Regions from separate parts of the Blastochloris viridis genome, predicted to be linked through region 1. Evidence: predicted binding sites of a transcription regulator. Region 1 holds the regulator's gene; the other holds the start of a gene.
What was found. The regulator HrcA, encoded in region 1, represses chaperone genes, less so after heat shock. The targets are predictions, from matches to a motif close to GTTAGCACTCNCNNNNNGNGAGTGCTAAC.
Positions count from the first base shown of each region.

Region 1 (16,052 bases):
GCAAGGTAGCGTGCGGCCGAGCCGGGAGGCAACAATCACCGCCGCCGCAGCGGCTGGCACCCGCCGCGGCATCGCGGTTAATAATGAGTTTCCGCAAAGTCCAGCAGCGGCGGGCGATACGGTCTAGGGGCTTGAAACCGGCGGATTTGCCGAGCACTATCCAGTCGCTAACCGAAACCTCAGAGTGTCTAAGGGATTTGCGCACTGACGATGGCCGCGAATCGTCGTAATAAATTCAACTTGGCGCTGTTGCCAATTCGCAGTTCCGCCCTCACGGCATCGTTGAACCCGCACCAAGCGCGAAAACTCGACGGAAGAGGGGGTGTGCCGGTATGATTAGAGCGGGGTTCGCAGCGGCCTTGATCCTGGTCGCAGCGATGGACGTTGGATTCGCCATCGAGGTGCAGGAACGCCCGCCTGCCGAGGCGAGCGAGGCGTCGGCGCCGGAGATGGTGACGAAGCCGACCGGGTGGACGTTCCAGGGCGGCAGCAGCGCCGGCTATGATTTCCAGTTCGGCGCCCTCCTCCTTGGCATCGAGGGCGATTCCTATTTCGCCCACGCCGGCATCGACCACAACATCTGGGACGGCCAGACCTATCGCGGCGAGTTCGGCGGCGGTTGGGGCACCGTGCGCGGCCGCGCCGGCCATACCCTGGGCGGGGTGCTGCTCTACGGCACCGGCGGTGTCGCGATCGAGGATTCCGCGATCGAGGCCAGCGACGCGGCCGCCGGCAAGACGCGGGCCGGCTGGGTGGTGGGCGGCGGCGCCGAGCGGTCGTTCACGACCAACCTGTCGGCCCGGATCGAATTCCTGCGGCTCGATTTCGGCAGCTTCCGCGACGTCGGCGGGGCATCGCAGCCCAATCTCGACAAGAGCGCCGTCGACATGCTGCGGGTCGGCTTCAACTACCGCTTCTGATACGGTTCCTGGTTGATCAGTTCGGAATCGCCGTTGGCCAGGGCCGCGTCTTTTCCCTCTCCCCTTGCGGGAGAGGGTGGCGAGGATCAGCGAAGCGAAATCCGAGCCCGGTGAGGGGTATTTCAGCCTCCTCGGCGCGGGCACCCCTTGTAACTTGAACCGTCCGCGTTCGGGTAGAGTCCCCGGCTCGTGTGGCCGGTGGCAACCGGCAAATCGCCCTGCGAAGGCGGGCGCTCAGCGCCGCTTTGCCTCGATCGCATCCCAAGCCCCAGCGGCGAGATCGGGCCCGCCAAGCGCCTTGATGGCGCGGATGCCAGTCGGCGACGTGACGTTGATTTCAGTGAGATAGCCGTCGATCACGTCGATGCCGACCACGATGAGGCCGCGCGCTTTCAGCGCCGGGCCGATGGTTGCGCAGATCTCGCGCTCGCGCGGGGTGAGGTCGGTCGCCACCGCGGCGCCACCGCGCACCATGTTGGAGCGGATGTCGTCGACCTGCGGCACCCGGTTGACCGCGCCCGCCGCCTCGCCGTCGATCAGGATGATGCGCTTGTCGCCCTCGGCCACCTTGGGCAGGAACGCTTGCGTCACCCACGGCTCGCGGAAGGTGGCCGAGAACAGGTCGAAGAACGAGCCGAAATTGGCGTCCTGCGCATGGAGCCGGAACACCGCCGCGCCGCCGTGGCCGTAGAGCGGCTTCATCACCACGTCGCCGTGCCGGGCGCGGAACGCCTGGATCTCGTCGCGATCGCGGCTGATCAGGGTCGGCGGCATCAGCTCGGGAAACTCGGTGACGAACAGCTTCTCGGGCGCGTTGCGCACGGCCGCCGGATCGTTGACCACCAGCGTTTTGGGGTGGATGCGCTCGAGGAAATGGGTTGAGCTGATGTAAGCAAGGTCGAACGGCGGGTCCTGCCGCATCAGGATGACGTCGAAGGTCGAAAGATCGACGCGCTCGGCCGTACCCAGCGTGAAATGCTCGCCCTGGACATCCTTGACGGCGAGCGGCTGGACCGCGGCGAACACCTTGCCGCCCGCCATCGCCAGCCGGTCGGGCGTATAGTAGCCGAGCGCATGGCCGCGGGCCTGCGCCTCCAGCAGCAGCGCAAACGTGGAATCGCCGCGGATGTTGATCCGCTCGATCGGGTCCATCTGCACGGCAACGCGAAGAGTCATGGCTTTATCCATCGATATCGAATGCGGCGGGGATGTGCCGCGGCAGCGAGCGCGGTGCCACCAGCACCACGTCGAACCGCACGTCGAGCCCGTTGAGATCCGGCCGCGCCGCCAGCCAGGCCGAGGCGGCGTCAATGATGCGGCGGCGCTGGCGCGGCGTAACCGCATAGGCGGCATCATCCAGCGCGCCGCGCCCCTTGACCTCGACGAAGATCACGGTCGAGCGGTTGCGCGCGACGATGTCGATCTCGCCAAACGGCGAGCGCCAGCGCCGCGCCAGGATGCGGTAGCCCTTGCCGACCAGCAGCGCCGCCGCGACGCTTTCGGCCGACAGGCCGAAGCCGTGCGCGGCCAGCCTAGCCGGCGCCGGCTCGCCCGGCGCGGAGCTCTCGCGCCGACCGGCGTCGGGCTTGCCAACCTCGCCGGGGCCGACCAGCCGGCGGCCGCCGGAGGCCACCGCTTGGTCGGCCGTGAGCTGCGCCTTGATGTCGCCGGGCTTCACCAGGGTGCGGGCGGGGGTGACTGGGGACGGCCGCTTGCGCTCAGCCATGGTGGGGCTCGCGGGTCAGTTCGAGCGCGCGCTGATAGACTTGCCGCCTGGGCAGGCCGAGCGCACCCGCCACCTCGGCGACGGCGTCCTTCAGCGAGGCGGCGGCCAGCGCCGTCGCCAGCGCGGCGTCGATGTCGCTGTCGGCCGGGGCCGCCACCGGCAGCGGCGGGCCGACCACCACCACGATCTCGCCCTTGGGCTCAAGGCCCGCGATTGCCTCGGCCAGCTCGGCCAGCGTGCCGCGGCGGACGTCCTCGTGCAGCTTGGTCAGCTCCCGGCACACCGCCGCCGGGCGGCTCGGGCCGAGCGTCTCGGCCATGTCCTTCAAGCTGTCGGCGAGGCGGGGGCCGGTCTCGAACACCACCAGGCTCGCCGGCACCGCGGCGAGCTCGGCCAGCCGGCCGCGCCGCGCCGCCGATTTCGGCGGCAGGAAGCCCTCGAACAGGAAGCGGTCGGTCGGCAGGCCCGACACCACCATCGCCGCGAGCAGGGCGGAGGGGCCGGGCAGCGCCTCGACGGTGTGGCCGGCCGCGACCACCTCGCGCACCAGCTTGTAGCCGGGGTCCGACACCAGCGGGGTGCCGGCATCCGAGATCAGCGCCACCGCCGCGCCTTCGGCCAGCCGGGCGAGCAGGCGCGGGCGCATCTCGGCGGCGTTGTGCTCATGATACGGCAGCAGCGGGACCCGGATGTCGTAGCGGGCGAGCAGGCGGCTCGAGATGCGGGTGTCCTCGCAGGCGATCAGGTCGGCGCCGGCCAGCGTTTCCAGCGCGCGCAGCGTGATGTCGCCGAGATTGCCGATCGGGGTCGCCACCACGTGCAGGCCGGCCCGCGCCTTGGGGGCGTGAATTGAGGTGTTGCCGATCAGAAACGATCGCGCCTGATCGTGGGGGTTCGCCATCGGATACCGCTTGTCCACAGCCGACGCCCCCTTTACGGATGGGACGTAACCGTCGTTTTGACAGAATTCCGTGGTGATCGCACGCTTAACCGTCGGCGCCACCAACGCGGAGCAAGGGAATGTGCATCGCGACCCGTGCCAAGCAAAGGCAGGTCTCGCGCCGCGGCGCGCTGCAGTTGGCGGGCGCTGGCGCAACCCTCGGCCTCGCCGCTTCGCTCGGGGCGTGCCAGAGCAGCACCGTGTTCAGCGACGCGCCGGCGCCGCCGCCGGAGGCCAAGCCGGCGTCGACCGCGATCGGCAGCGGCTCGGTTCGCGTCGGCCTGATCCTGCCGCTGACGGCCAGCGGCAATGCCGGCGCAGCGGCGCAATCGCTGCGCAACGCCGCCGAGTTGGCGCTGGCCGAGTTCAACGCCCCCGATATCTCGCTCATCGTCAAGGATGACGGCGGTTCCGCCCAGGGCGGCCAGAGCTCGGCCGAGCAGGCGCTGGCCGAGGGCTGCGAGATCCTGCTCGGGCCGCTGTTCGCGGTGGCGGTGCGGCCGGCCGGCCAGGTGGCGCGGCAGCGCGGCGTGCCGGTGATCGCGTTTTCCACCGACGCCCAGGTCGCCACCCGCGGCGTGTTCCTGCTCAGCTTTCTGCCGGCCTCCGATGTCGACCGCATCGTCAGCTATGCGGCGGAGCAGCGCCGCAAGTCGTTCGTCGCCCTGCTGCCGGACAATGCCTACGGCCAGGTGGTCGAGGCCGAGTTCCAGCAGGCGGTGGCCCAGAGCGGCGGGCGGGTGCTCGGCTTGGCGCGCTATCACGCCGGCCAGACCCAGAGTGCGGTCGCGCAGGTCGCGGCGGTGGCGCGGCAGGCCGACTGCGTGTTCTTGCCCGACAACCGCGACGCCGCGCTCGCCGTGATCAACCAGCTCAAGGCGGCCGGGGTCGATACCGCCAAGACCGTGCCGATCGGCACCGGCCTGTGGGACGATCCCGGCGTCCATCGCGACGCGGCGTTCAACGGCGCCTGGTACGCCGCTCCGGACAATGCCGGCTTCCGCGGCTTTGCCCAGCGCTACCATGCCAAGTTCGGCAGCGAGCCGGTGCGGACGGCGTCGTTGTCCTATGACGCGGTGTCGCTGGTGGCGGCGCTGGTCAAGACTCAGGGCTCGCAGCGCTTTTCGGAAGGCGTGCTGACCAATCCGTCCGGCTTCTCGGGGGTGGACGGCATTTTCCGGTTCCGGTCGGACGGTACCTGCGAGCGCGGGCTCGCCGTGCACCAGATCGGCGCCGGCACCTCGCGCATCATCTCGCCTTCGCCCAAGGCGTTCGTCACGACCTGAGCCGCCCGGCAGCGGGGCGGCTTACGCGGCGAGGTCCGCTACCACGGCATCGAGGATCGGAAACCCCGCCTGGGTGACGCGCAGGCGGCGGTCGCCGATAGTCTCGACGAAGCCGAACTCGATGAGCTGGGCGATTCGCTCCGGATCGATGCGGCGGTCGGCCATGTCCGAATAGCGGCCGAGGTCGATGCCCTCGGCGAGCCGGAGCCCCATCAGCAGGAACTCGTCGCCGATCTCCTCCCGGCTCAGCACGTCGTCGACCACGGTGCCGGTCGCACCGGCCTCGACCCGCTGAAGCCAGGCCTCGGGGTTCCGCTCGGCGGCGAGCGCCCGCCGCCGACCGCCGACCGCCAGCCGGCCGTGGGCGCCGGGGCCGATGCCAGCATATTCGCCCGAGTGCCAATAGATCAGATTGTGCCGGCTCTCCGCCCCTCGCCGGGCGTGGTTGGACACCTCATAGGCCGGCAGACCGGCATCGCGCGTCACCGCCTGGGTGAGGTCGAACAGTTCGCGGGCAAGGTCGGCGTCGGGCGGCACGATCTTGCCGGCCGCATTGAGGGCGAAGAACGGCGTGCCCTCCTCGATGGTGAGCTGGTAGAGCGACAGGTGCTCGGTGCCGAGCGCGAGCGCGCTGGTGAGTTCCTGCTGCCAAAGGTGCGGGGTCTGGCCCGGCCGGGCGTAGATCAGGTCGAACGACACCCGCCCGAACACGCCCTGGGCGATCTCGAGCGCCGCCAGCGCCTCCTTCGCGGTGTGCATGCGGCCGAGCGCCCTAAGGTCGGCGTCGTTCAGCGCCTGCACGCCGAGCGAGGCGCGGTTGACGCCAGCGTCGCGGTAGCCGCGGAACCGGGTCGCCTCGACCGAAGTCGGGTTGGCCTCGATGGTGATCTCGATGTCGTCGTCGAACGACCACTGCTCGGCGATCGCTTCGAGCAGCGCCGCCACCGTGGCCGGCTGCAACAGCGAGGGTGTGCCGCCGCCGATGAAAATCGACCGCACCGTGCGCGGGCCGATGCGCTGGGCGGTGGCGGCAATCTCGCGGGTGAAGGCGCGGGCGAACCGCGCCTCGTCGATATCGTCGTGGCGGACGAAGCTGTTGAAGTCGCAATAGGGACATTTGGCCAGGCAAAACGGCCAGTGCAGATACACGCCGAAGCCCGGACCTGCATCATTCTCGGACAAATGACGCCTCCGCCAGTTTCAGGAAGGCGCGGGCACGGTGCGACAGGCCACGGCCGGCCGTCCAATCGACGCCGTGCTTTTCCTCGGCGCTCATTTCGCCGAATGTCCGCGTCTCGCCATCGGGAAGAAAGATCGGATCATAACCGAACCCGAGTTCGCCGCGCGGCGGCCACACGATGGCGCCGTCGATGGCGCCCTCGACCGCCACCACCTCGCCGTCGGGCCAGGCCAGGCAGAGCGCGGCGACGAAGCGGGCGATGCGCGCCTGCGGCGTCAGCGCGTTGCGGGCGGCAAGCTCGGCCTCGATTCTCGCCATCGCCGGCATGAAGTCCTTGCCCGCGCCCGCCCAGCGCGCCGAGAACACGCCGGGGGCGCCGTGCAGCGCCCACACCGCGAGCCCGGAATCGTCGGCCAAAGCCGGCAAGTTCGCGGCGACCGCGGCCGCCTGGGCCTTGATGCGGGCGTTCTCGGCAAAGGTGGTGCCGGTCTCGGCCGGTTCGGCAAGGCCGAGGTCGGCCGCCGAGACCGGCTCGATCTTGAACGGGGCGAGCAGTTCGCCGATCTCGCGCAGCTTGCCGGCATTGTGGGTGGCGACGACGAGGCGGCCCTCGCAGCGGCGCGCGGGGTGATGACCCATGATCAGGCCACCGCCTGCTTCTGCAACGCCACCAGTTCGCCGATCCCGGTGCGGGCCAGCGCCATCAGCGCCAGCAATTCGGCCTCGGAGAAAGGCTCCTTCTCGGCGGTGCCCTGGATCTCGACGATGCCGCCGGCGCCGGTCAGCACGAAATTGGCGTCGGTGTGGGCGTTGGAATCCTCAAGATAGTCGAGGTCGAGCACCGGCACGCCGTCATGGATACCGCACGACACCGCGGCGACGTGGTCCTTGAGCGGGATACGCGAAATCATGCTCCGCGCCTTCATCCAATTGAAGCAGTCGTGCAGCGCCACCCAGGCGCCGGTGATGGCCGCGGTGCGGGTGCCGCCGTCGGCCTGCAGCACGTCGCAATCGATGGTGATCTGGCGCTCGCCCATCAAAGGCAGGTCGACCACCGCGCGCAGCGCGCGGCCGACCAGACGCTGGATTTCCTGGGTGCGGCCGGAAGGCCGCCCGGTCGAGGCCTCGCGCCGGGTGCGCTCGTGGGTGGCTCGGGGCAGCATGCCGTATTCGGCGGTGATCCAGCCGCGGCCCTGGCCTTTCAGCCACATTGGCATCTTGTCCTCAAGCGTCGCCGCAACCAGGACGTGAGTTTCGCCGAACTTCACCAGGCAGGAGCCCTCGGCGTAACGCGCAACGCCGCGCTCAAGGGACACCGGGCGCATCTGGTCGGGGGCGCGGCGGGACGGACGCATGGAACGACTCCTGGGCTAAGATCGTGTTCTTCTAAGCAGGATTTTCCGACTGCGCCACCGCGCACGGCGCTCGCCGGAGGCACCGACCGCGCCAGCGGCCTTGCGGCGAGCGCCCGCGGACGACACATTAGGGGCGAAGGAGTTCAGTCCCTTGTCGATCGAACGTCCCGTCGTCGTGCCACACGCCACCTTGTCGCAGCTCGATCAGCGCTCGCGCGAAATCTTCAAACAGATCGTCGAGAGCTACCTTGCCACCGGCGAGCCGGTCGGCTCGCGCAACATTGCGCGGCTGATCACGACCCCGCTGTCGCCGGCCTCGGTGCGCAACGTCATGGCCGACCTCGAACACGCCGGCCTGGTTTACGCCCCGCACATCTCCGCCGGGCGGCTGCCGACCGAAACCGGCCTGCGGTTCTTCGTCGATGCCCTGCTCGAGGTTGGCGACCTTTCGGCCGAGGAGCGCTCCTCGATCGAGGCGCAGGTGGCCGGCGAGGGCCGCACCATGGCCGGCATCCTCGCCGAGGCCTCGACGCTGCTGTCGGGGCTGTCGCGCGGCGCCGGCGTGGTGCTGGTGGCCAAGTCCGACACCCGTATCAAGCACATCGAGTTCGTCGGGCTCGACCCCACCAAGGCGCTGCTGGTGCTGGTGGCCGATGACGGCCAGGTCGAAAACCGGGTGGTGATGCTGCCGCCCGGCCTGCCGGCGTCGGCGCTGGTCGAGGCCTCGAACTTCCTGTCCGCCCGCATCCGCGGCCGCACCCTGGCCGAAGCCCGCGCCGACATTGCGAGCGGGCTGGCGGCCGGCCAAGCCGAGCTCGACCAGCTGACGCAGCGTCTGGTGCAGGCCGGCCTCGCCTCCTGGTCCGGCGGCGCGGCGGGCGAGCGCCAGCTGATCGTGCGTGGACAGGCCAACCTGTTGGAAAACCTTAAGGCGCTGGAGGATCTGGAGCGCATCCGCAGCCTTTTCGACGACCTTGAGGCCAAGCGCGGCGTGATCGACCTTCTCAACCGCGCCGAGGTGGCCGAGGGCGTGCGCATCTTCATCGGCTCGGAGAACAAGCTGTTCTCGCTGTCGGGGTCATCCACCATCGCCGCGCCCTACCGCAACGCCGAGGGTCAAATCGTCGGCGTGATCGGCGTGATCGGGCCGACCCGGCTCAACTACGCCCGCATCATCCCGATGGTCGACTATACCGCCAAGGTGGTCAGCCGGCTGATGGGTGCGTCGATGCCGGACCCGACGCTGGCTTGATTTTTCACGATTCTCCGCCGATATCCCGGCGGGAATTGGTTAATTTCAGAGACAGGATCGCCGTTATGACGACGTCCGGACACCCGTTGAATCCCGAGCAGGCTGCCGAGACCGCCGCGGACGCCGCGCCGGCGGACCGCGCGGCCCCGGCGGATGCGACTCAAGCGAGCGCACCCCAGCCGAACCTGGAGGCCCTGGCCGCGGAGGCGGCCGACCTGCGCGACAAGCTGCTGCGCACCCTGGCCGAGATGGAGAACCTGCGCCGGCGCACCGAGCGCGAGGTCGCCGACGCCAAGAGCTATGCCATCGCCGCGTTCGCCCGTGACGTGCTCAACGTCGCCGACAACATGGAGCGCGCGCTGGCCGCGGTGCCGGCGGATGCGGTGTCGGGCGATGCCGCGTTGACGACCTTGGTGGAGGGCGTCGAACTCACCGAGCGCGAACTGGCCAAGACGCTGGAGAAGCACGGCGTGCGCCGGGTGGAGGCGGCCGGCGGCAAGTTCGACCCCAATCTGCACCAGGCCATGTTCGAAATTCCCAACCCCGACGTGCCGACCGGCACCGTGGTGCAGGTGGTGCAGACCGGCTACGTGCTCGGCGAGCGCATCCTGCGGCCGGCGCTGGTCGGCGTCGCCAAGGGCGGCCCCAAGGTGGCGCCCGAGGCGCCGCCGCCGAGCGAGCCTTCGGATCGGGGCTGAGAGACCGTTTGGAAACTCGGACGGCAGGCCGCGTTGTGGCGCGAACTGCCGGACGCCAGGAGGAAAGCAAGACCGATATCGGGGCGTACCTACGAGCTTTTTGACGCCGCGACCGGCGTTCGCCCCGCAACCCGAAGGGCCGGGCCGCTTTCGGGCGCCCGGTTCGTCGCCGATCTCGACCGTACTCCCCGGTACGCTCTTCGATCGGCTCCTGCCGGAGCGCCCGAAATCGGCTCCGGCGCGGCCCCGTCGGAGTTTCCAAACGGTCCTTTGAGACCAATCCGGGTCAGTTGAGTTCGATGCCGTCGCGCAGCGCGCGCAGGCGCGGCATCACCGCGTCGAACTCGGCCTCCGGCGTCACCGCGACGACGCGGACATAGCTGCCGCGCTCGACCCGGATCCACTGCACCAGCTTGACCGGGTTGCCGGTGGCCGCATCGACGCCGCTGGCGCGGATCTCGTGGCCCGGCACGCCGCGCACCCGCTGCGGCTCCGAACGGTCGACCCGCAGCTTCTTGACGGTCGGCATCCCGCCAACCAGACGGCGGGCGAACATGTCCATCTTTTCGCTGTCGGGGACGCCGCCGGCGCGGCCGACCACGATCAGGGTCTCCTTGCCGCCATTGTCATCGCCGCTGCCGGCCGAAAGATAGAGCGTGGTGCCGCCCAGCGTCCGCACCGGCTTGAAGCCGGCCAGCTCGCCGACCTGGAACGGCAGCGCGGCGACCTGCTGTTCGATCGGCGCCGGGGTTCTGAAGACAAGTGACAGCAGCGCCTCGCGCATCGCCTCCACCGGATAGGCTTCCCCGTTCGCGGTCGGCACCTCGGCCGTCGCCATCACCGCGCTCATCGGGCCGCGCGCGATCAGGATCCACTTGTTGACGGTCTCCGCCCCCACCGACTGCCGCCCCGACAGCAGCAGCGCCGGGCCGTTCGCCAGCGTCGACGTCGCGCGCGTTACCTCCGTCAGGCCCTTGGCGGTCAGCGACTCGTCGGTCATTTCCTGCGTCAGCACGCCATATGCCTCGCGCGGCAGATCGATGATCAGAATGCGCGCCCGCTTCTGGCTGTCCTGGAAGGCGGCGATGCCCGGCACCTGGGTCATGCCGGCGGGCGGCACCAGGCCGGCGGCGGTGCCCGGCGGAAACACCGGGCCCGCGGCGGCGGCCGGCCCCGCGAACACGGCGACAAGGGCGGCGACGGCGAGCGGACGCATGGGGTGTCTCCTCAGAATCGAGTTGGAATTGGCCGGACAGTCGTTCGAATCGTCATGACGCCGTCGAGGCGAATGGCCTACCTTCAGTATGAACCGATGGAGGCAGCGATGTGGACCCACGGCCATTTTTACTGGAACGAGCTGATGACGCGCGATCCCGATACCGTGCGGGCATTCTACGAGGCGACCGTCGGCTGGCGGTTCGCCGAGCATAACCTGACCGACGGTTCGCTCTATTGGGTGGCGTTCGCCGGCGACACGCCGGTGGCGGGCGTCTTCGCCATGTCGGGACCCGACTTCGAGGGCGTGCCGGATAACTGGATGCCTTATCTCGCGGTCGATGACGTCGAGGCGCGCCTCGAGGCGGCGGTCGCCGCCGGCGCGACGGTGATCCGGCCGGCGTTCACGGTGCCGGCGGTGGGCCGCTTTGCCATCCTGCGCCAGCCGGGCGGCGGCGCGATCGGCTGGATGACGCCGGCCTGATGCGACGGCGGTTGTCGGGCTCCGGTTGCTCCGTTCGGGGCCCGGAAACCACCTCGCCGAAATTCCCTCGATCAGGGACGAGTTGTCGGGGCCGGCAGCCGGAATACGGGGTTCCGACCGCACCGGCGGACCCCGCGTCACGCCGGATTTTGGCTCATTCGACCGACTGCAGCCAGCGCGGCGGCGGGCAGCGCAGGCCGGGCTCCGGCTCGCAGGCGCTGATCGAGTACATCACCGCCTCGACCCGGCCGATCAGGTTCTCGAACGGCACGGTACCGACTTCGGCGAACCGGCTGTCCTCGGAATTGTCGCGGTTGTCGCCCATCGCGAAGAAATGGCCGGCCGGCACCGTCATCTCCGCCATGTCGTTGCCGGGGCCGGAATCGGTGCGCTTCAGGATCGGGTGGCTGCGGCCGGCCGGCAGCTGCTCGCGATACTGCGCCACCCGCACCACCCAGCCCTCCGGCGCCCGGTAGAAGAACGGGCCCTCCGGCGCCCGTGCCGCCGGGGTGTCGTTGACGATCAGCAGGCCATGTTCGATGCGAACACGGTCCCCCGGCAGCGCCACCACCCGCTTCAACAGGTCCACGTCGGTGGTGGGGTGGCGGAACACCACGACGTCGCCGCGCGACGGCAGGCTGCCGAACAGCCGGCCGTCGGGTAACGGCAACCGCGGCAGCAGGGCGCCACCCGGCAGCGAGAACCGGCTGTAGCCATAGGCGGCCTTGTTCACGGCGATGCGGTCGCCGATCTCGATGGTCGGCACCATGCTCTCGGTCGGCACGTGATAGCTGGCGAGGGCGAACGACCGCAGCACCAGAAAGGCGGTGAGCGCACCGAGGACGGCCTTGATCTGGTTGCGCACGGAACGCCCCGAGGAATCTCTGCCGCCTTGAAGCAGAGGATTGTGACCCGACCGGGACCATATCGCCGGAGGGAAGATTTGCCAGAACCACGCGAAGGCGGGTTGCGGCAACGGCACCGGTTGACGTGGTGTGCGGCGATCGGCCGCGGCGGCGCCGATGTCGAAACCGCCTGGCCCTCGGTTGCCGCCCGCCGTTCGGCATTGCTGTCTTCAGCCAGCGCGATCGGCCCGCTGCCCGAGCAGGTTACCGGCGTTTCGGCTTGCCGTATTGTCAAGAAAATCCACTGCGCGAGACCCGGCCGGCGATCATCGACTCGGTGCGCGGCTGGCGGATGGCAAATGCCGGCCCGGAGGCCCGGCGAGGCGCTCCGCGACAACCTCCGCTCGATCACCACGCTGCACCCGAAGCCGTTCAATGGACGGTCGTGCCGTACCTCGGTGTGGCCGTCTCTGCTGCCCGGCTGAGAACGCGCCCCTTGTGGGGTGGAACCCCGCTCCTTATATAGCCGCCGAACCCTTGAGGGGCCGCGCTTTGGTCGGCCGCGGGGGCACGCAACGCCACTCCGCGACTTAAAGCCAATATCCGGGTGCTCTAAAGGCCCGGCCGGTCCGCTGCAGAAGGAAGGTTTACCGCAATGTCGAAAGTCATCGGCATCGATCTCGGCACCACCAATTCTTGCGTCGCCGTCATGGAAGGCAAGACGCCGAAGGTGATTGAAAACGCCGAGGGCGCCCGCACCACGCCCTCGATCGTCGCCTTCACCGACGATGGCGAGCGTTTGGTCGGCCAGCCCGCCAAGCGCCAGGGCGTCACCAATCCGGAGCGGACCTTCTTCGCGGTCAAGCGCCTGATCGGTCGCCGCTACGACGATCCGATGGTCGAGAAGGACAAGAAGCTCGTCCCCTACAAGATCGTGCGCGCCGGAAACGGCGACGCCTGGGTCGAGGCCGACGGCAAGGCCTATTCGCCCTCGCAGATCTCGGCCTTCACGCTGCAGAAGATGAAGGAAACCGCCGAGGCCTATCTCGGCGCCACGGTCGACAAGGCGGTGATCACCGTCCCGGCCTACTTCAACGACGCCCAGCGCCAGGCCACCAAGGACGCCGGCAAGATCGCCGGCCTCGAAGTGCTGCGCATCATCAACGAGCCGACCGCGGCCGCGCTCGCTTACGGCCTGGAGAAGAAGGGCAACGGTGTCATCGCGGTCTACGACCTCGGCGGCGGCACCTTCGACATCTCGATCCTCGAGATCGGCGACGGCGTGTTCGAGGTGAAGTCGACCAACGGCGACACCTTCCTCGGCGGCGAAGACTTCGACATGCGGCTGGTCAACTACCTGGCCGACGAATTCCAGAAAGAGCAGGGCATCGATCTGCGCGGCGACAAGCTGGCGCTGCAGCGTCTGAAGGAGGCGGCGGAGAAGGCCAAGATCGAACTCTCCTCGACCACCCAGACCGAGATCAACCTGCCGTTCATCACCGCCGACAAGAGCGGGCCGAAGCACCTTGCGCTCAAGCTCACCCGCGCCAAGTTCGAGGCGCTGGTCGACGACCTCGTCCAGAAGACCGTCGAGCCGTGCCGCAAGGCGCTGAAGGACGCCGGCCTCACCGCCGGCGAGATCGACGAGGTGGTGCTGGTCGGCGGCATGACGCGCATGCCCAAGGTCCAGGAGATCGTGAAGCAGTTCTTCGGCAAGGAGCCGCACAAGGGCGTCAACCCCGACGAGGTGGTGGCGATCGGCGCGGCGATCCAGGCCGGCGTGCTGCAGGGCGACGTCCGCGACGTGCTGCTGCTCGACGTCACCCCGCTGTCGCTCGGCATCGAGACGCTGGGCGGCGTGTTCACCCGCCTGATCGACCGCAACACCACCATCCCGACCAAGAAGAGCCAGGTGTTCTCGACCGCCGAGGACAATCAGGGCGCGGTCACCATCCGCGTCTTCCAGGGCGAGCGCGAGATGGCGGCCGACAACAAGATGCTCGGCCAGTTCGACCTGATGGGCATTCCGCCGGCACCGCGCGGCATCCCGCAGATCGAGGTGACGTTCGACATCGACGCCAACGGCATCGTCAATGTCTCGGCCAAGGACAAGGGCACCGGCAAGGAGCAGCAGATCCGCATCCAGGCCTCGGGCGGCCTGTCGGAGGCCGACATCGAGCGCATGGTCAAGGACGCCGAGGCCCATGCCGACGACGACAAGAAGCGCCGCGAGGTGGTCGAGGCCAAGAACCAGGCCGAGGCTCTGGTCCACTCGACCGAAAAGTCGCTGGCCGACTACGGCGCCAAGGTGTCGGAAGCCGACCGCAAGGTGATCGAGGACGCCCTGGCGGATCTGAAGACCGCACTCAAGGACGACGATGCCGAGACCATCAAGGCCAAGGCCAATACCCTCGCCCAGGTGTCGATGAAGCTTGGCGAGGCGATGTATGCCGCCAGCCAGGGCGGTGAGGCTGGGGCCGGCGAAGGCGGTGCCAAGCAGGACGACGTGGTGGATGCGGAGTTCACCGAGGTCGACGACGACAAGAAGAACAACAAGAAGTCGGCCTGACGCGCGGAGCAGACCATGGCCCTCACCCGGCGAGACCAACAGAAGTCTCCGGGTGGGGGCTTTTCCCTTTCCTGTCCGGTCCGATCCTGTCTGGTTCAGGCCCCGACGGCGGCCGATTGCGCCGCCGGAGCCGGGAGCACCCGCACATAACCGCCATGTCCAAACGCGACTATTACGAAATTCTCGGCGTTGCGCGCGAGGCCAGCGAGGGCGACCTCAAATCGGCCTTCCGCAAGCTCGCGATGAAGTGGCACCCGGACCGCAACCCGGGGGACGATCAGGCCGAGCACCGCTTCAAGGAGCTCAACGAGGCCTACGACGTCCTCAAGGATGAGCAGAAGCGCGCCGCCTACGACCGGTTCGGCCACGCCGCCTTCGAGCACGGCATGGGCGGACCCGGCCCGGCCGGGTTCGGCGCCGATTTCGCCAATACCTTCGCCGATATCTTCGACGATCTGTTCGGGGTGGGCGGCAGGGCACGCTCGCGCGCCTCCGGCCGCGAGCGTGGTGCCGACCTCCGCTACAACATGGAGATCTCGCTCACCGAGGCTTACAAGGGCAAATCGGCCCAGATCCGCATCCCGACCACGGTGTCGTGCGAGGCCTGCTCCGGCTCGGGCGCCAAGCCGGGAACCAGCCCGACGCCCTGCCGCGCCTGCGGCGGCGCCGGCCGCATCCGCCACCAGCAGGGCTTCTTCACGCTGGAGCGCACCTGCCCGACCTGCCAGGGCCGCGGCACGGTGATCGACGACCCCTGCCAGGTCTGCGGCGGCGCCGGCCGCATCACCCGCGACCGCACGCTCGGCGTAAACATCCCGCCCGGCGTCGAGGACGGCACCCGCATCCGCCTCTCCGGCGAGGGCGAGGCCGGCGTACGCGGCGGGCCGAGCGGCGATCTCTACATCTTCCTGTCGATTCAGCCCCACGCCTTCTTCCAGCGTGAGGGCTCGGACCTGTATTGCCGGGTGCCGATCTCGATGGTGACCGCGGCACTGGGGGGCGAGTTCCAGGTGCCGACCATCGACGGCGGCAAGACCAAGGTGAAGGTGCCGGAGGGCACCCAGTCCGGCAAGCGCTTCCGCCTGGCGGGGAAGGGCATGCCGGTGCTGCGCTCGAAAGCCTATGGCGACATGTACGTCCAGGTGGTGATCGAGACGCCGCAGAAACTCTCGAAGCGGCAACGCGAACTGCTACAGGAGTTCGACAAGGCGTCATCCAAGGAGAACCATCCTGAATCCGCAGGCTTTTTCGCCAAGGTTCGGGAATTCTTTGACGGGATGCGCGAGTGATGCGACGTTTGGTCGAACCCCGCCTTGACCGGCCTGTTACCGCAGTTTAAGCCTGTTCCACCTCGCCGGGCCGTCCGGAAACCGGTTATGCTCCAGAAAACGCTCCAACAGAAGAAGCCGCTGCGCCTCGACGATGAGCTGCGCTTTCTGCAGTCGTGGTTCCAGCGGCCATTGACCACCGGTGCCGTCGCGCCGTCAGGGCGCGCGTTGGCCAAGGCCATGGCCGAACAGGTCGATCTGGCCCGGCCTGGGCCCGTGGTCGAACTTGGTCCCGGCACCGGCGCAGTTACCGA
Region 1 covers NZ_CP012946.1:3,278,979-3,295,030, reverse strand. The annotation lists gene BVIR_RS14350 (outer membrane protein) at 378-920, shown strand; gene gshB (glutathione synthase) at 1,155-2,096, opposite strand; gene BVIR_RS14340 (YraN family protein) at 2,101-2,451, opposite strand; gene rsmI (16S rRNA (cytidine(1402)-2'-O)-methyltransferase) at 2,639-3,547, opposite strand; gene BVIR_RS14330 (penicillin-binding protein activator) at 3,667-4,872, shown strand; gene hemW (radical SAM family heme chaperone HemW) at 4,894-6,054, opposite strand; gene rdgB (RdgB/HAM1 family non-canonical purine NTP pyrophosphatase) at 6,041-6,691, opposite strand; gene rph (ribonuclease PH) at 6,694-7,407, opposite strand; gene hrcA (heat-inducible transcriptional repressor HrcA) at 7,559-8,659, shown strand; gene grpE (nucleotide exchange factor GrpE) at 8,725-9,357, shown strand; gene BVIR_RS14300 (hypothetical protein) at 9,644-10,573, opposite strand; gene BVIR_RS14295 (VOC family protein) at 10,646-11,056, shown strand; gene lepB (signal peptidase I) at 11,211-11,921, opposite strand; gene dnaK (molecular chaperone DnaK) at 12,557-14,470, shown strand; gene dnaJ (molecular chaperone DnaJ) at 14,626-15,759, shown strand; gene BVIR_RS14275 (class I SAM-dependent methyltransferase) at 15,847-16,052, shown strand, end outside.

Region 2 (16,052 bases), 1.9 Mb from region 1:
ACACGGCTCTCCAACCCGTCGGTCGAAAAACCGCAAAGAATGCCGCCCCCGCGCGGATGAGACGCTGGCGGCTCGGTCGCCGGCTCAGAACACGATGGCCTCGAAGCCGATCATCAGGCCCGCCAACATGCCGGCCACCACGATAATCGCCACCGTCCCCACCGCATAGCCCACCGCAACCACCCGGCCGTCGTGCTCCAGCAGGCCGAGCGAGAGCACCGCAATGGCGATGCCCGGCGGGATATTGCCGATGAACGGCACCGGCAGCATCATCGCCACCGCCAGCACCGCGATCATGGCGCCGAACACGCGCCGGCCAGTGCCGGAGGTGAGAATTTGCAGCCGAGGCGAGGCGAGCTGCTCGACGCGGACGATCCACGGCAGCGTCTTGCCGAGAACGCGGGCGAACGCACCGCGAGCGAACCCCTTGTGCCGGATCGCCGACGGCAGCCACGGCTCCTCGAGCCCGGACGCCAGCTGCAGTGCCAGCAGCAGCACCGCAACACCCGTGATCACCGATACGCCGGGCACCATCGGGAAGCAGTTGGGAATCGCCAGCACCAGGAACAGCGCGCCGAACGCCTTGTGCTCAAGGCGATGGAAAACTTCGCCGAAGGTGATGGTTTCGTCGGGATCACCCACCGCCAGCTCAGACAAAAGTTCGGACGTGCGGCGACCGGCGGCGGACATAACTGAGTTCCCCTTGTCTGCCATAGGTGTCGTACGGAACCGGCGAAATCAAGGCTTCGCCGCCGCCGATCGGCACGATGACTGAGGTCGGCTTACCTGGTTACCTCTCCCGCTACAAACCGGGTGCCTCCTTGCCGACAGGTCGGGCGATTGGCGATGGTGAGCCGCCGTCCCCACCCGAACCAATGGTCCAGGATGCCGGAAGCCGGCACCGGACCATTGGTGCCAGCGGATTCGTTCCCGCCATCGCCGCCGCGACGGCGGCGCCCGGAGCCGGACGGCTCGGCTCAATGCAGCCGGAACATGCCGTCGACGATTTTGAATTCGGCTGGCCCGATCAGCCGCGAATGGGCGACGGTCACCGAGTGCAACGGCCCTTCCAGTTCGCTTTCCCAGAAATTCAAAAACTTGGTCAGCGACGGGAACTTTGGATAAAGATCATAGTCCTGCCAGATAAACGTCTGGAGAATGGCGGGAAAATCCGACCGACGATAGCAGATATTGGCCGTCGTCAGCCCATAGCCCGCGACCTGACGCCTGAAATCATCACTCACCATTCCCTTACCCTCCCTTCACACGCTCGCGAGAGAATTTGGATCGCTCAGGCCAAATGATAGCTCAAGACGACTGGCGCGCAACGGGTGGCTATAGAAATTTTAGATGAACTTCCGTATTATCTGGCAGCATCTAAAGATGAGTGCCAACAGTTAGCGGGCCACTGTCGAGGTCGAGCCGACGACCGCCAGCGTATTCGCCATCGTAACGCCAACCGGCAACTCGCCAATGGCGCCGAGCACCACCATCTGCCGTTCCTTGACGGCGAAAACCGGGCCATCCCCGGTCAGAGCCAGCAGCGTGAACAGGCCTGCGCTCGCGAAAACCATGGCAGCAACGCAACGAACCCACATCTCGACCTCCACCCAGCACCCGGCGGTCCACGTTCGGTTGACCGCAACCGATGTCCGCGCCATCGCACCACACCCCCCATGCAAGCGATGGTCCAGTTCGCGAAGGTACCGATTGGTTAATGCCGATCCGGGAACCGGCGGGTGTCACGGCGGGATACAGCTACCGCCCCAGGCCGAACGGAGGGCCGCTTGCACGGCCGCCAACCGAGTGTTCGCTGTTTTGTACCGCCACGCCCGGATCGGCGGCAACATTGTCCGGCATTACGGCGGCAACTGCTCAATTTTATAGCAAGGCGGCACGATTTGGCGAGCTTGGGCGTAATCATATCCGCGTCAGTCCGCGTTGGATCGGGCTGACGCGTACGCGCTGCACCGGGCGGAGCGGCTCGCGCCGCCCGGCGCACGGCACCTCTCACTGCGCCAGCCAGCCGCCATCCATGTTGATGGCAGCGCCGCGCAGATTGGCGGCCGCGTCCGAGCAGATGAACACCGCCAGGGCAGCAATCTGCTCGGGCGTGACGAACGTCTTCGACGGCTGCTTTTCGCTCAGCAGATCGCGGCTCGCCTCGGCATCGCTGAGGCCCTTGCGCGCGGCAAGCGCGTCGATCTGCTTCTGCACCAGCGGCGTCAGCACCCAGCCGGGACAGATGGCGTTGGCGGTAACCCCGGTTTCCGCGGTCTCCAGCGCCACCACCTTGGTCAGGCCGACCACGCCATGCTTGGCCGCGACATAAGCCGACTTGTTGGGCGAGGCCGCCAAGCCGTGTGCCGAGGCGACGTTGATGATGCGGCCCCAATTGCGGCTCTTCATCCCCGGCAACGCATATTTGGTGCCGTAGAATGCCGCCGACAGATTGATCGCGATCACCCGCTCCCACTGCTCATCGGGAAAGTCCTCGACCGGCGAGACGAATTGGATGCCGGCATTGTTGACCAGGATATCGACCTTGCCGAGCTCGGCGATGGCGGCCTCGATCAGGCCGCGCGTCTCGGCCGGCTTGGCGAGATCGGCGCCGTTGAAGGCCACCCGCACCCCGAACTCGGCAGCCATGCCGGCGCGCAGCGTCTCGATCTCGCCGGCGTCGCCGAACCCGTTCATCATGATGTCGGCGCCCTCCGCCGCCAGCGCCCGGGCGATGCCCAGCCCGATACCGCTGGTGGAGCCGGTCACCACCGCCACCTTTCCCTTCAGCATGTTCTCACTCCCCGGGGACGATCGTTGTGTTGTTCGCCAAGCCGGCCGGCGGCGGTCCCCAGCAACGCGGCCAACATCGTGCCCGCCCGGTTGATGGCGGACCGGGAGCACCAATGGATGCGCCCGCGCCAGCTTACACGATACCGTGGCGACCGAAGATCGCGATCGGCGGCACAGCCTGGCGCAGGCGAACCACCAGGGAGGATCGCCTCTCAAAGAGAACTCCCGCTGTGTCCGGCACCTCGCGGCGATAGGACGTCTTGTCGGATTTGTTCCCGCGAATTCTTCACTCTCTTTGCGTTGTGAGATGTCAATTTCTTTTTCGAACTTTTTTAAATTCTCAGGCCACCTAAATTTCCAAATACCTATTCTTTCGGTTTGAAGCGCATAATCCCAACATAATCACGCGGTATTCCATATTGGCACTCCCCTATCGAGAGTGCTAAATTTTTGTGGCACGCCCTTGCGGGGTGTTGCGCGGCTGCCTATGTCGCAGCCGGGCGAAGGGGGATGGCTTGAAGCGCCCTATCGCTGCAGCTTTTTTGAACGCAAGAATGCTTTGGAGGAATGACATGAAGTTCCGGCCGCTCCATGACCGCGTCGTGGTCAAACGCATCGACGCTGAGCAGAAGACCGCCGGGGGGATCATCATTCCCGATACGGCGAAGGAAAAGCCCCAGCAGGGCGAGATCCTGGCCGTGGGCCCGGGCGCGCGCGACGAAGCGGGCAAGCTGGTCCCGCTCGACCTCAAGGCTGGAGACCGCGTGCTGTTCGGCAAGTGGTCCGGCACCGAAGTCAAGATCGACGGCGTCGAGGTTCTGATCATGAAGGAATCCGACATCATGGGCGTGATCGAAGGCACCGACAGCGCCAAGAAGGCTGCCTGAGGTAAGGCAGCCTGAGTTCGAGGCTGCCTGAGCCGTGACGCCGCGCAACAGCGTCGGCGAGAGACACAGTTTCCCTTTGCCCGCATCGGTCGGGCCTCCGTTTTCAAGGACTAAACCATGGCTGCGAAAGACGTGAAATTCTCTACCGACGCGCGCGACCGGCTGCTGCGCGGCGTCGACATCCTGGCCAATGCCGTGAAGGTGACGCTCGGCCCCAAGGGCCGCAACGTCGTCCTCGAGAAGTCCTACGGCGCACCGCGCATCACCAAGGACGGCGTCACCGTCGCCAAGGAGATCGAGCTCGAGGACAAGTTCGAGAACATGGGCGCCCAGATGGTGCGCGAGGTGGCCTCCAAGTCGTCCGACCTCGCCGGCGACGGCACCACCACCGCCACCGTGCTGGCCCAGGCCATCGTGAAGGAAGGCGTCAAGTCGGTCGCCGCCGGCATGAACCCGATGGATTTGAAGCGCGGCATCGACCTTGCGGTCGAAGCGGTGGTCGCGGACCTCAAGAAGAACTCCAAGAAGGTCACCTCCAACGACGAGATCGCCCAGGTCGGCACCATTTCCGCCAATGGTGACGCCGAGATCGGCGGCTTCCTCGCCGACGCCATGAAGCGGGTCGGCAATGAGGGCGTGATCACGGTCGAGGAGGCCAAGAGCCTCGCCACCGAGCTCGACGTCGTCGAGGGCATGCAGTTCGACCGCGGCTACGTATCGCCCTACTTCGTCACCAATGCCGAGAAGATGCGCGTCGAGTTCGACGACGCCTACATCCTGATCTACGAGAAGAAGCTGTCGGGCCTGCAGGAGCTGCTGCCGCTGCTCGAAGCGGTGGTGCAAACCTCCAAGCCGCTCGTCATCGTCGCCGAGGACGTCGAGGGCGAGGCGCTCGCCACCCTCGTCGTCAACAAGCTGCGCGGCGGCCTGAAAGTGGCGGCGGTCAAGGCGCCGGGCTTCGGCGATCGCCGCAAGGCCATGCTGCAGGACATCGCCATTCTCACCGGCGGCACCGCCATCAGCGAGGACCTCGGCCTCAAGCTTGAGAATGTCACGCTGACTCACCTTGGCCGCGCCAAGAAGGTGGTGATTGAGAAAGAGAACACCACCATCGTCGACGGCGCCGGCCAGAAGGCCGACATCGACGCCCGCGTCGCGCAGATCAAGGCGCAGATCGAGGACACCACCTCGGACTACGACCGTGAGAAGCTGCAGGAGCGCCTGGCCAAGCTCGCCGGCGGCGTCGCGGTTCTCCGCGTCGGCGGCGCCACCGAGGTGGAGGTGAAGGAGCGCAAGGATCGCGTTGACGATGCCCTGCACGCCACCCGCGCCGCGGTCGAAGAAGGCATCCTGCCGGGCGGCGGCGTCGCACTGCTGCGCGCCACCAAGGTGCTCGACGGCATCCCGGTCGCCAACGCCGACCAGAAGACCGGCATTGAGATCGTGCGCAAGGCACTGTCCTGGCCGGCCCGCCAGATCGCGCTCAATGCCGGCGAAGACGGCTCGGTGATCGTCGGCAAGATCCTCGACGACGCAACCTATGTCTTTGGCTTCGACGCCCAGTCTGGCCAGTACGGCAATCTGGTCGCCAAGGGCATCATCGACCCGACCAAGGTGGTGCGCGCCGCGCTGCAGAACGCCGCCTCGATCGCCGGCCTCTTGATCACCACCGAGGCGATGGTCGCCGAGCTGCCGAAGAAGGCGGCCGCGCCGGCAATGCCGGGCGGCGGCATGGGCGGCATGGGTGGCATGGACTACTGAGCCGAAGGGCCAGAAATCCGGAACGCCGCTCGCCAAATCGACGTCCGAGGTCGGCGCAACCGCCGACTTCGGACGCAGACCGGACGACCGGGCATTCCACGCCGCACCTGCGGGTGAAATACGCATGAGATTCAATCCCGGCGGCCGCAACCGCCGGGATTTTAGTTTTGGCCACCTGCGTTCTTCGGCTTGGCCGGGACGCGCCGTTGTCAAAGAACGGCCAGCAATTCAGAGGTCTGGAGCATTTTCCGCCAAACCGGTTCCCACGCTGCGATCCTGCGTTCGCGCGAAATTTGTGTTTCTGGAGCGCGCAGCCCTGAAAGCTTCACGTTTCAACCGCGAAGAGTTCATTCTCCAGTCCGGTCCGGACGATAATTCGCACCCGCCACCAAGAAGTGATCGCGGATCGTTCTCCCTCGCTATTACCTCGCAGAAGGCGATTAATGCCTATCTTTAGTTGAGAAACCACAGCCAATTTCGGCCGACGGCGGACTGCAGGGAGCGATCGGCGTCACATTCCGACCATCCGCATCCCAGCCTTTCGGCAATTGCGGATGCGGCAGTGGTGGCTGACGACTTACGATCACGACAAATCGGGAACGCCCATCGGCCCGACTGTCCCGACCAAGCCGAAGGGCGTCGATGGATTTGCGTGAGGACAACTGCGTGACGTTGGGTTCAACCGAGGCCACGTTGCCGTGCCGGTCGGCTGCTGTGGCCACGGGCAGCTCGGCGCTGGCGGAATTGAGGATATTTACCAACCTCGCCGCGGCAGAGCCGATGTGGCGGGCATTGGAGCGTGAGGTCGTGTTTCCGGCCTGCCAACGCTTCGACATTCTGGCGCTGTGGCTGCGCCACGTCGGCACATTGGCTGGCGTCGAGCCGATGATCGTGATCGGATTCGACGGCACCGGACGACCTTCCATGCTGTGGCCCCTCGGCCGGCGCCGGGTTGGTCCGTTTTGGGTTGCCGAGCCTCTTGGCGGAACGCACGTCAACTACAATTTCGGCTTGTGGCGGAAAAGCCTCGCCGAAAGCCTGGACGCTGCCGCGGTGGCCGATCTTCTCGCCCGCATCGCCAAGCTGGGGGTGCGAGTTGACGTGCTCGCAATCGAGCGCCAGCCGTCGGCCTGGGACGGCGTCACCAACCCATTGCGCCTGCTGCCACACCAGCCGGCGCCGAGCTATGGCTGGCGCGCCCAGTTGGAGAGCGACCCGGCCGCCTATCTGGCGCGACTGATGTCGCCGGATACCCGCCACAATTTCCGTCGCAAGGAACGCAAGCTCGCGCGGAACCCCGGCTATCGCTACCACCGCACAGAAACCCCTGAAGAGGCCGCGCGGGCGATCGATGCCTATTTCGCCCAAAAGGCCGCGCGGCTGCGCAGGGCCGGCATCGCCAACGTGTTTGCCGAGCCCGGCGTCGAGGCCTTCCTGCGCGCGGCGGTGCAGCACGGCCTTTCCGACGGCCGGCCGTTGCTGGAGTGCCACGTGCTGGAATGCGACACCGAGGTGATCGCGTTCTGCGGCGTGCTGCGCGATGACCGGCGCGTATCCGCCTTGCTGCTGTCGATCACCGGCTCGGAGAACGCGCGCTGGAGCCCCGGCGTCGTGCTGCTGATCCACCTCGTCTCCGAGTGCTGCGCGGCGGGTTACGATTGGTTCGACCTCGGTGTCGGCGAGGCCGGCTACAAAGGTTGGTTCTGCGACGAAGCCGAAGCGCTGTTCGATTCCTTCCTGCCGCTGACGCTGAGCGGTGGGGTGCTGGCGGCTGGACGAGCCGGCCAGAACGCGCTCAAGCGCCGCATCAAGCAGTCGCCGCGTCTGTGGGCAACGGTCCAATCGGTCCGCCGCCGGCTGTTCGGCGCCGGCTGCTCGGCCGAAGAGACACGGTAATCAGGCCGGCGAAGCGAACGTAGTTTCCGCAAAAGCCGGAGCCCGTTTTGCGAAGGAAACGTCGATAATACAAAATTTCAGAACATCCGCTCGATTCAGCCGGACCGGCAGGTGCTTTAGGCTGCCATAACCGGATCGTCCGACTCCGCAGCCTCGTCGGGAGCATCGTCCTCCACCACCGCGATCAGATCGGCGATGCCGGCTTCCGTCAGCTGATCGTAGATCTGCTCGGCCTCCGCCGGTTCCCATTTTTTCGGACCGACCACGACCACCAGCGGCAATTGCGGCGCAAACGCCGCCTTGGCCAACGCCGTCGCCGGCGGCGCCGCCAGGATGACGTGGTCGTAGGTCTGGGCCAGCGCCGACAGCGCCACCACCAGCCGGTCGGCGGCCAGCAGGTCCTCGATCTCCGGCGACGGCGCCCCGGTCGGAACGATGTGGAGGCGCGACGTGCGGTCGCGCTGGATTACCTGCCCGAACGACGCGGTGCCGCGCACCAGATCCACCACGCCAGGCGCGGCCGGATCGCCGACCAGGCTCGCGCCGGTCTGACGCGGATCGAGTTCGATCAGCACGGCGCGGCCGCTCACGGCGAGGCCGCGGGCAAGCCGGACGACGATCGGGCTCGCATCGACACTGCCGTTGGCCGGCGCGACCGCGACCATGCCCGCCCCTCGCTCCCGGACGAGGTCGGACAGTGTGGGAGCGCCTGGAGCCGGGGCGGACGCCTCGCCCAGCTCGGTCCGGGTCGCTTCGGCATCGGGCGCCGTCCTGCCGCTTCGATTCGGCGGCGACGACGGCGGCGTGCGTCCGGAAAACAGCTCCGCGCTGACGAGAAGGCCGGCCGACAACACCAGCACCGTAAGCGTGACCAGGGCTATAATCGGCAGCTTCTTGGGGAAGCTCGGCACGTTGGAGGGCGTCGCCCGCGAGATGATGCGCGCGTCCGCCGGCAGCGCCGACAGCGTGTCGCGCGCCGCCGAGTCACGATAGCGCGCCAGGTAGGATTCGAGCAGGTCGCGTTGCGCCTTCGCCTCTCGTTCGAGCGCGCGAAGGTGCACGTCCTGCTCGTTGGAGCCGGCGGCCTGACGCTTCATCTGCTCGAGGTCTTTCGCCAGCTGCTGCTCGCGCGCTTCGGCGATGCGGGCGTCGCTCTCGAACGCCCGCACCATCCGGTCCGCCTCACGGCGGATCTGGCCCTCGAGCGCGGAAATCTGGGCGCGCAGTTCCTTGATGCGCGGATGCTGGCCGAGCAGCGTCGATGACTGCTCCGCCAGCACGGCCGTGAGCGTGACGCGTTGCTCGACCAGGCGCCGGATCAGCTCGGAATTGAGGATTTCCGAAACCTCGATCGGTCGGCCGGAGGCGAGCATCCCGCGGATCGACCGCGCCTTCGCTTCCGCATCGGACTTCTGGGCGCGCGACGTGCCAAGCTGGGTGTTCAGCTCCGAAAGCTGCTGGTTGGACAATTGGGTGTTGTTGACGCCGACGAACAGGTTGGCCTGAGTGCGGAACGCCTCGACGCGGCCCTCCGCCTCGGCCACCTTCTTGCGCAACTTTTCGATTTCGCCCTGCAGCCAGTTCGACGCCTGGCGGGTGGTGTCCTGCTTGGCGAGCTGCTGCAGCCCGAGATAGGTCTCGGCGACCGCGTTGGCGACTTTCGCGGCCAGATCGCGATCGCGCGATTCGAACTCGACCGCGATCACCCGCGACTTGTCGATGGGATAGACCCTGAGCCGATCGAAATAGGCCTTCAGCACGCGCTCTTCTGCTGCGCGCGAATCGTCGCCAAGACCGACCAGACGAAGCAACAACGACAGCAGCGACCCGCCGGAATTGAACTCGGGCCTCTCGTCAAGCTTGAGCTCTTTCACCACCTGCCGGCCAAGGTCGCGCGATAGCAGAAGCTGGACCTGGCTGGTCACCGCCTCCGGATCGACCAGCGTGCGGTCGGCCACGCTGGTGCGCTCGATCTCCAGGCGGAAGGCGGCGGACTCGCGGTTTTCGACCAGGATGCGCGATTCCGAGGTGTAGACCGGCGTCATCAGGTTGACGGCGACGAAGGTCACCGCCGCCGCAACCAGCGTGGGCGCCAAAATCCACTTCCGCTTTTCCCACAGCGAGCGGCCGAGCGCGCCGAGATCGACCTCGGCGGGCTCATTAAAGGCGAGTGGCAAGCGGCCGGCCTCCACCGCGACTTGGCGGCCGATCGAAGGCGCCACACCGGCGGCACGAACCCGAGCCGACTCTGGATCGCGCTCGTCCGTATCGTCGACACCGCTCATCGCCCACTCCACGCAACTGACCGACGGCATGATTAAAGGCTATTAGGGTTGCTGGCGGGTTAATCAGCTTCGTCATGAAGTTGTGCAACGCTTCGTTAACCACGTTTGCTCGATACAGGTGGCTTGATACGAGCGAGATTTCGCGATGCGAATGCCCCTCATCATCCTGCTGGCCGTCGTGCAGATGCTCGTAAGCTGCGCCACACCGCGGATCCAGGTCGACACGGCGTTCGAGGCGCCCTACACGCTGGACGCTGGCGATCGGCTGCGCGTCACTGTGTTCGGCCAGGAAGGATTGTCCAACACCTACGCCGTCGATGCGGCCGGAAAGATCGCGATGCCGTTGATCGGCACCGTGGAAGCGCGCGGCCGCACCACTGAGGAACTGGCGCGGGCAGTTGCAGCCCGGCTGCGCCAGGGTTACGTGCGCGAGCCGCACGTCGCGGTCGAGATCGAGACCTACCGTCCGTTCTTCGTGCTCGGCGAGGTCACCGCCGCGGGCCAGTACGCCTACGTATCCAGCATGACGGTGGAGACCGCGGTCGCCATCGCCGGCGGGTTCTCGCCACGCGCGACCAAATGCTGCGCCCAGATTTCGCGCGTGGTGAACGGAGAAGTGGTCCGCGCCACTGTGCCGATGAACTATCCAGTGCGGCCGGGCGACACGATCAACGTCCCCGAGCGGTGGCTGTGACGCCGCTCCGCATCCTGCACGTGCTGCGGGCGCCGGTCGGTGGACTGTTCCGCTACGTCGTCGACCTCGCGCGCGAGCAGACCGCGCGTGGCCACGCGGTCGGCGTGGTGGCCGACGCCGCCACCGGCGGCGAACGCGCCGAGGCCATCCTGGTGGACTTGGCGCAAAACCTCGAACTCGGCGTCAGCCGGGTGCCTATGAGCCGCCAAATCGGCGTGCTCGACATCGCTGCGGTGCGCCATGTCGCGGCGAGAGCGCGCGAAACCCGGCTGGACGTGCTGCACGGACACGGCGCCAAGGGTGGCGCCTACGCTAGGCTGGCGGCGCCGCACGATGCCATCCGCGTCTACACGCCACACGGCGGCAGCCTGCACTACGACACCAGTTCCATCGTCGGCCTTCTCTACCTGACGCTGGAGAAGGTGCTGGCGCGGCGCACCGATCTGTTCCTGTTCGAAAGCAATTTCGGTCGCGATGCCTTCATCCGCAAGGTCGGCCAGCCGGTGGCCATGGAGCGGATGGTCCACAACGGCGTCGCGCCGGCGGAGTTCGAGCCAGTCGCGCCCTGGCCCGACGCCCGCGACATCGTGTTCGTCGGCGAACTGCGCCGACTGAAAGGCGTCGACCTGGTGATCGAGGCCATCGCCCGGCTGCGCGACGAGAGCCTGCCGCTCACCGCCACCATCGTCGGCGCGGGACCGGACGCCGAAGCGTTTCGCGCCCTCGCCGCAGCGAGGGGACTGACCGGCGCGCTCGCCTTCCCCGGCGCCATGCCGGCTCGCGAAGCCTTCGCCTACGGGCGCGTGCTGTGCATGCCCTCCCGCGCCGAGTCCCTGCCCTACGTGGTGCTGGAGGCCGCCGCCGCAGGCCTGCCGCTGGTCGCAACCCGAGTCGGCGGCATGGCCGAGATTTTCGGCGAGGCATCGCACCGCCTGGTGCCGCCCGACGACGTGGCGGCCCTGGCACAGGCGCTGCGCGCCGCCGCCACCCAGCCGAACGTCGCCACCACCGCAGCGTTGCGCGAGCGGGTACGCCGCCATTTCTCGGTGTCAGCGATGGCCGATGGCGTGCTCGCCGCTTACTGTCACGCCATTGCTCGACGTCGAGGTTAAGCCTTCCGTGATGGTTTTGACGTAGAGATCCTGACCAGATGTCTGCGTCGGCGGCAGTCCGGAAACAGGCGGTTTGCGGCCGGTCCAACTGAGGTTGACGTAACGGGCACTGGCGGTAAGCCGTGGTGTCCGGTGTGGAGCGTCTCCACATCTGTCCTGGAACCGCAGTGGCGCGACGTGGTTTTACACTCCCGAAACCGCGCCGGGCCTCGGGAGTGCGCAACACAATGGCCGATGAAAATCTGCGCGGCGGGCTCAAGGCCGAGATCGACGTGTCCCCACGGGGATCCGAATCCGGCCATCTCGGCGCCGTGGCCAGCCACATCGCCGACGAGCCGATTGCCGGCGCGATCTCGCCGATCGTGCTGGCGGGGTTCGTGCCGCTGGTTGAATTCACCGCCATCTCGCTGCTCGGCACCGCGATATACCTCGCCTACGTCGTGCCCGACAGCGGCTTCGCAGCCTATTACCCCCTCACCATCCTGGGGCTGTCGGCCATCGCGGTGCTCGCCTTCCATTCCATCGACATCTACCAGGTGCAGGCGTTTCGCGCGGTGGTCCTGCAATTCTCGCGAATGTTCGCCGCCTGGACTTCGATCTTCATGATCGTGTTTGCCATCGTGTTCTTCGCCCGCCTCGACGGCGTGTTTTCGCGGGTGTGGATCGCGACCTGGTACAGCCTCGGTGCGGTGATGCTGTTCGGGCTGCGTGTCGGCCTTGCCGGGTTGGTGCGAACCTGGACCCACCAGGGCCGGCTGGTTCGCCGCACCGCCATCGTCGGCGGCGGCGAGGCCGGTGCCAGCCTGATCCAGTCGCTGGAGGCACAGGCCGACTGCGACCTCGACATCATCGGCGTGTTCGACGATCGCGGCGACGGTCGCTCGCCCGAGCGCATTGCCGGCAAAGTGAAGCTCGGCACTGTAACCGACCTCGTCGAGTTCGCGCGGCGCACCCGCATCGACCTGGTGATCTTCTCGCTGCCGGTGACCGCCGAGGCTCGCATCCTGGCAATGCTAAAGAAGCTGTGGGTGCTGCCGGTCGACATCCGGCTGTCGGCGCACGCCGCCCAGCTGCGGTTCCGGCCGCGTGCCTATTCCTACATCGGCAATGTGCCGACCATCAATGTGTTCGACCGTCCGCTGGCGGACTGGGACGTGGTGATGAAATGGCTGTTCGACAGGGTGATCGGCAGCTTGACGCTCATCGCGCTGTCGCCGGTGCTGCTGGCCGTGGCAATCGCGGTAAAGCTCGACTCGCGCGGCCCCGTGCTGTTCCGGCAGAAGCGCTACGGCTTCAATAACGAGCTGATCGAGGTATTCAAGTTCCGCTCGATGTATGTCGACCAGTGCGACGTGGCCGCCTCCAGTCTCGTAACCAAGGGCGACCCGCGGGTGACGCGGGTTGGGCGCTTCATCCGCAAGGCCTCGCTCGACGAACTGCCGCAGTTGTTCAACGTGGTGTTTGCTGGCAACCTGTCGCTAGTTGGCCCGCGTCCCCACGCCATGCAGGCGAAGGCGGAAAACCGGCTCTACGACGAGGCGGTCGACGGCTATTTCGCCCGCCACCGCGTCAAGCCTGGCATCACCGGCTGGGCGCAGATCAATGGCTGGCGTGGCGAAACCGACACCGCCGAGAAAATTCAGCGTCGCGTCGAGCACGACCTCTACTACATCGAGAACTGGTCGGTGATGTTCGACCTCCTGATTCTGCTTAAGACGCCGCTTGCGTTGCTGAAGTCGGAGAACGCCTATTGACCGGGGCCACCATCAGCACAGCCGCGGGCCTGCCGTCCCCGCTCGCGACCTCGTCCGGTCGCGACCGGCTCCGGCTGCTGCTGTTGCTGCTGGTCGGCGTATCGAGCGCCTTCGTTTTTATGGAGCCGTCGCCCTACGAGGTGTTCTCGCTGTTCACGCTCACGGTGTTCGCGGCGACCGGCCTTGCCGTGACGCGCGCGCACGCGCCGCTGATCCTGCTGGTCATCCTCTACAATGCCGGCTTCACGCTCTCGTTGATTCAGGTGTTCGGCGAGCCCAAGACCAACATGTGGGTGTGGGTGTCGTGGTATCTCGGCTTAACCGCGATCGGCTTCGCGCTGATCGCCACTCGCGACACCGCGCGCCGGCTGAACGCGCTACTGACCGGACTCACCATCGGCGCGGTGGGCGCGGCGCTCTGCGGCATCGCCGGCTATTTTGGCGTGATGTCCGAGTTGTTCACCCTCTACGGCCGGGCTCGCGGCACTTTCAACGATCCCAACGTGTTCGGCCCGTTCCTGGTGCTGCCGGCGGTGCTGTGCGGGCTGCGCGTGCTTGGCGGCGGCGCCGGTGCGCTGGTCCGCAACGTGCCGATCCTGGCAGTACTGCTGCTCGGCCTGTTCCTCAGCTTCTCCCGCGGCTCCTGGTTCATCTTCGTCGCCTCGGCGATGGTGGCGGTGGTGCTGTCGCTGCTCACCGCCCGCTCGCCGGTGGCACGCGCCCGCATTTCGCTGCTGACCGGTGCCGGCGTCGTGTTCGTAGTCGGCCTGGTGGTAGCGGCACTGTCGTTCGATGAGGTCGGCGCGCTGTTCCGCGAGCGCGCCACGCTGACCCAAAGCTATGACACCGGCCCGCTTGGCCGTTTCGGACGCCACATCCTCGGGGCACAGCTTGCGCTCGACCATCCGTTCGGCATCGGGCCGCGCCAGTTCCACCTGTTATTCGTCGAAGATCCGCACAACGTGTACCTCAACGCCTTCCTGTCGGGCGGCTGGATTTCGGGTCTCGCCTATGCGTTGCTGGTGCTGCTCACGCTGGTGTTCGGCTTCACCCCGGTGCTCCGGCGTTCGCCGTGGCAAATCGCCTATATCGCGATCTACAGCACCTTCGTCGGCAACGTCGCACTCGGATTCGTGATCGACTCCGATCACTGGCGAATGTTCTGGATGCTGCTCGGGCTGGTGTGGGGGCTGTCGATCGCCACCCGCCTGACGCCCGAAACGGCGATGGCGGCGACGCGCGCGCGCACCTCCGGTCAGGCGGTCTCCGGCTGATCGCGCTGGCGAACCGAATGCCGGGATCAGTCGAGCAGCGGCCGGACGGCGAGGAATCCGCCCGCCGCCGCCAGCAGCCATGCCCCGAGGAAGGCGACCCGATAGAGCCATAGCGCCCGGCGGACGTCGGCCGCGGTGGCTTCGGCGCGGCCATCGCCCATCCAATGGTCGTCGACCAGCCTGCCGCCATAGACCCGCGGACCCGCCAGCCTGAGGCCGAGCGCGCCGGCCATCGCCGATTCCGGCCAGCCGGCATTGGGCGAGCGGTGGCCGCGGGCATCGCGCCGCACCGCATCCCACGCACCACGCACCGAGGCCCCCGGCACCACTGCGGCCGCGGCAATGAACAGGAGTGCGGTCAGTCGCGACGCCGGCAGATTGACGACGTCGTCCAGCCGCGCCGCCCCCCAGCCGAAGGCGAAATGACGCTCGCTCTTGTGACCGATCATCGAGTCGGCGGTGTTGATTGCCTTGTAGGCGATCATGCCGGGCAGGCCGCCGACCAGAAACCACACCGCCGGCGCGGTGACCCCGTCGGAGGCGTTCTCAGCCAGACTCTCGATGGCGGCGCGACACACCCCGGCCTCGTCCAGCGCCTCCGGGTCGCGCCCGACCACCATCGACACCGCCCGCCGCCCGGCAATGAGCCCCTCGGTTTCAAGCGCCCGCGCCACCCGCGCGATGTGGCGGTCCAAGCTGCCGCTGGCGATCAGGGTTGCGACCGCAACCAGCGCCAGTGCGAAACCGGCGACCCCGCCGGCCTGCGCCGCCGCCTCGATGGCGAGCCCGACGCCGATCGCGAGCAGAACCAGACTCAAAATCACAGCGATGCCCGCGATGCGTCTGATCTTAAACGACGATTCGGCGCGGTTGAACCGCTGGTCGAGCGCGGCGATCAGGCTGCCGATCCACGACACCGGATGGCCGATGGCGCGGAACACCGCGTCGGGATAGGCCACGGCCGCTTCGGCCGCCATGGCGAGAACGAGAAGCAGCGAACGGTCGGTCGGATCGATCATCGGGCATTATCGGCAAGAAAGGGGTCAGCGGCCAGGCCCGAACGGGCCGGCACGTTGACAAGCCATAGCGCCCTTTCGGATGCAAACGACGTGAAAAAAGCCGTAGATAACTTGGCCATCACGCCGGTTTCGTATTCTGCTCGCCGCAAGCGGCGTTTTCAGCCACGAATTCGCGACGGACAGTGGAATCGGGATCGCAGGGTGACGCGCCAAGGCCCGGGGCAATAAGGGGAAACGCGGTGCAGGATGCCAGTGCGATACTGAACGCACACGGTGGGTGCATCGACGCGGCGGCGAAGCTGTATCCGAAGGCGCCGCAGCCGTGGCTCGACCTGTCGACCGGCATCAACCCCCGGCCCTACCCGGTGCCGCCGATCGACCCGGCGCTATGGCACCGCCTGCCGCTGGCGTCGGACCTCGACGAACTCCTCGCTGCCGCGGCTGCCTACTACGGTCGGCCGGAGGGTATGCGGCTGGTGCCGGTGGCCGGCAGCGAGAGTGCCATCCGGCTGTTGCCGCGCATCGTCCGCGCCCGCAGGGTCGGCATTCTCGGCCCGACCTATCCCTCGCACGCCGC
Region 2 covers NZ_CP012946.1:1,415,278-1,431,329, reverse strand. The annotation lists gene BVIR_RS06350 (exopolysaccharide biosynthesis protein) at 85-690, opposite strand; gene BVIR_RS06345 (usg protein) at 978-1,247, opposite strand; gene BVIR_RS16735 (hypothetical protein) at 1,398-1,610, opposite strand; gene BVIR_RS06340 (3-hydroxybutyrate dehydrogenase) at 2,011-2,793, opposite strand; gene groES (co-chaperone GroES) at 3,366-3,680, shown strand; gene groL (chaperonin GroEL) at 3,798-5,441, shown strand; gene BVIR_RS16730 (hypothetical protein) at 5,425-5,898, shown strand; gene BVIR_RS06325 (GNAT family N-acetyltransferase) at 6,084-7,337, shown strand; gene BVIR_RS06320 (GumC family protein) at 7,454-9,622, opposite strand; gene BVIR_RS06315 (polysaccharide biosynthesis/export family protein) at 9,774-10,316, shown strand; gene BVIR_RS06310 (glycosyltransferase) at 10,313-11,428, shown strand; gene BVIR_RS06305 (undecaprenyl-phosphate glucose phosphotransferase) at 11,656-13,182, shown strand; gene BVIR_RS06300 (O-antigen ligase family protein) at 13,179-14,456, shown strand; gene cbiB (adenosylcobinamide-phosphate synthase CbiB) at 14,483-15,475, opposite strand; gene cobD (threonine-phosphate decarboxylase CobD) at 15,715-16,052, shown strand, end outside.
Region 2: groES (co-chaperone GroES) is a predicted target of HrcA. The motif match lies at 3,212-3,240, and genes of this name have one in related genera.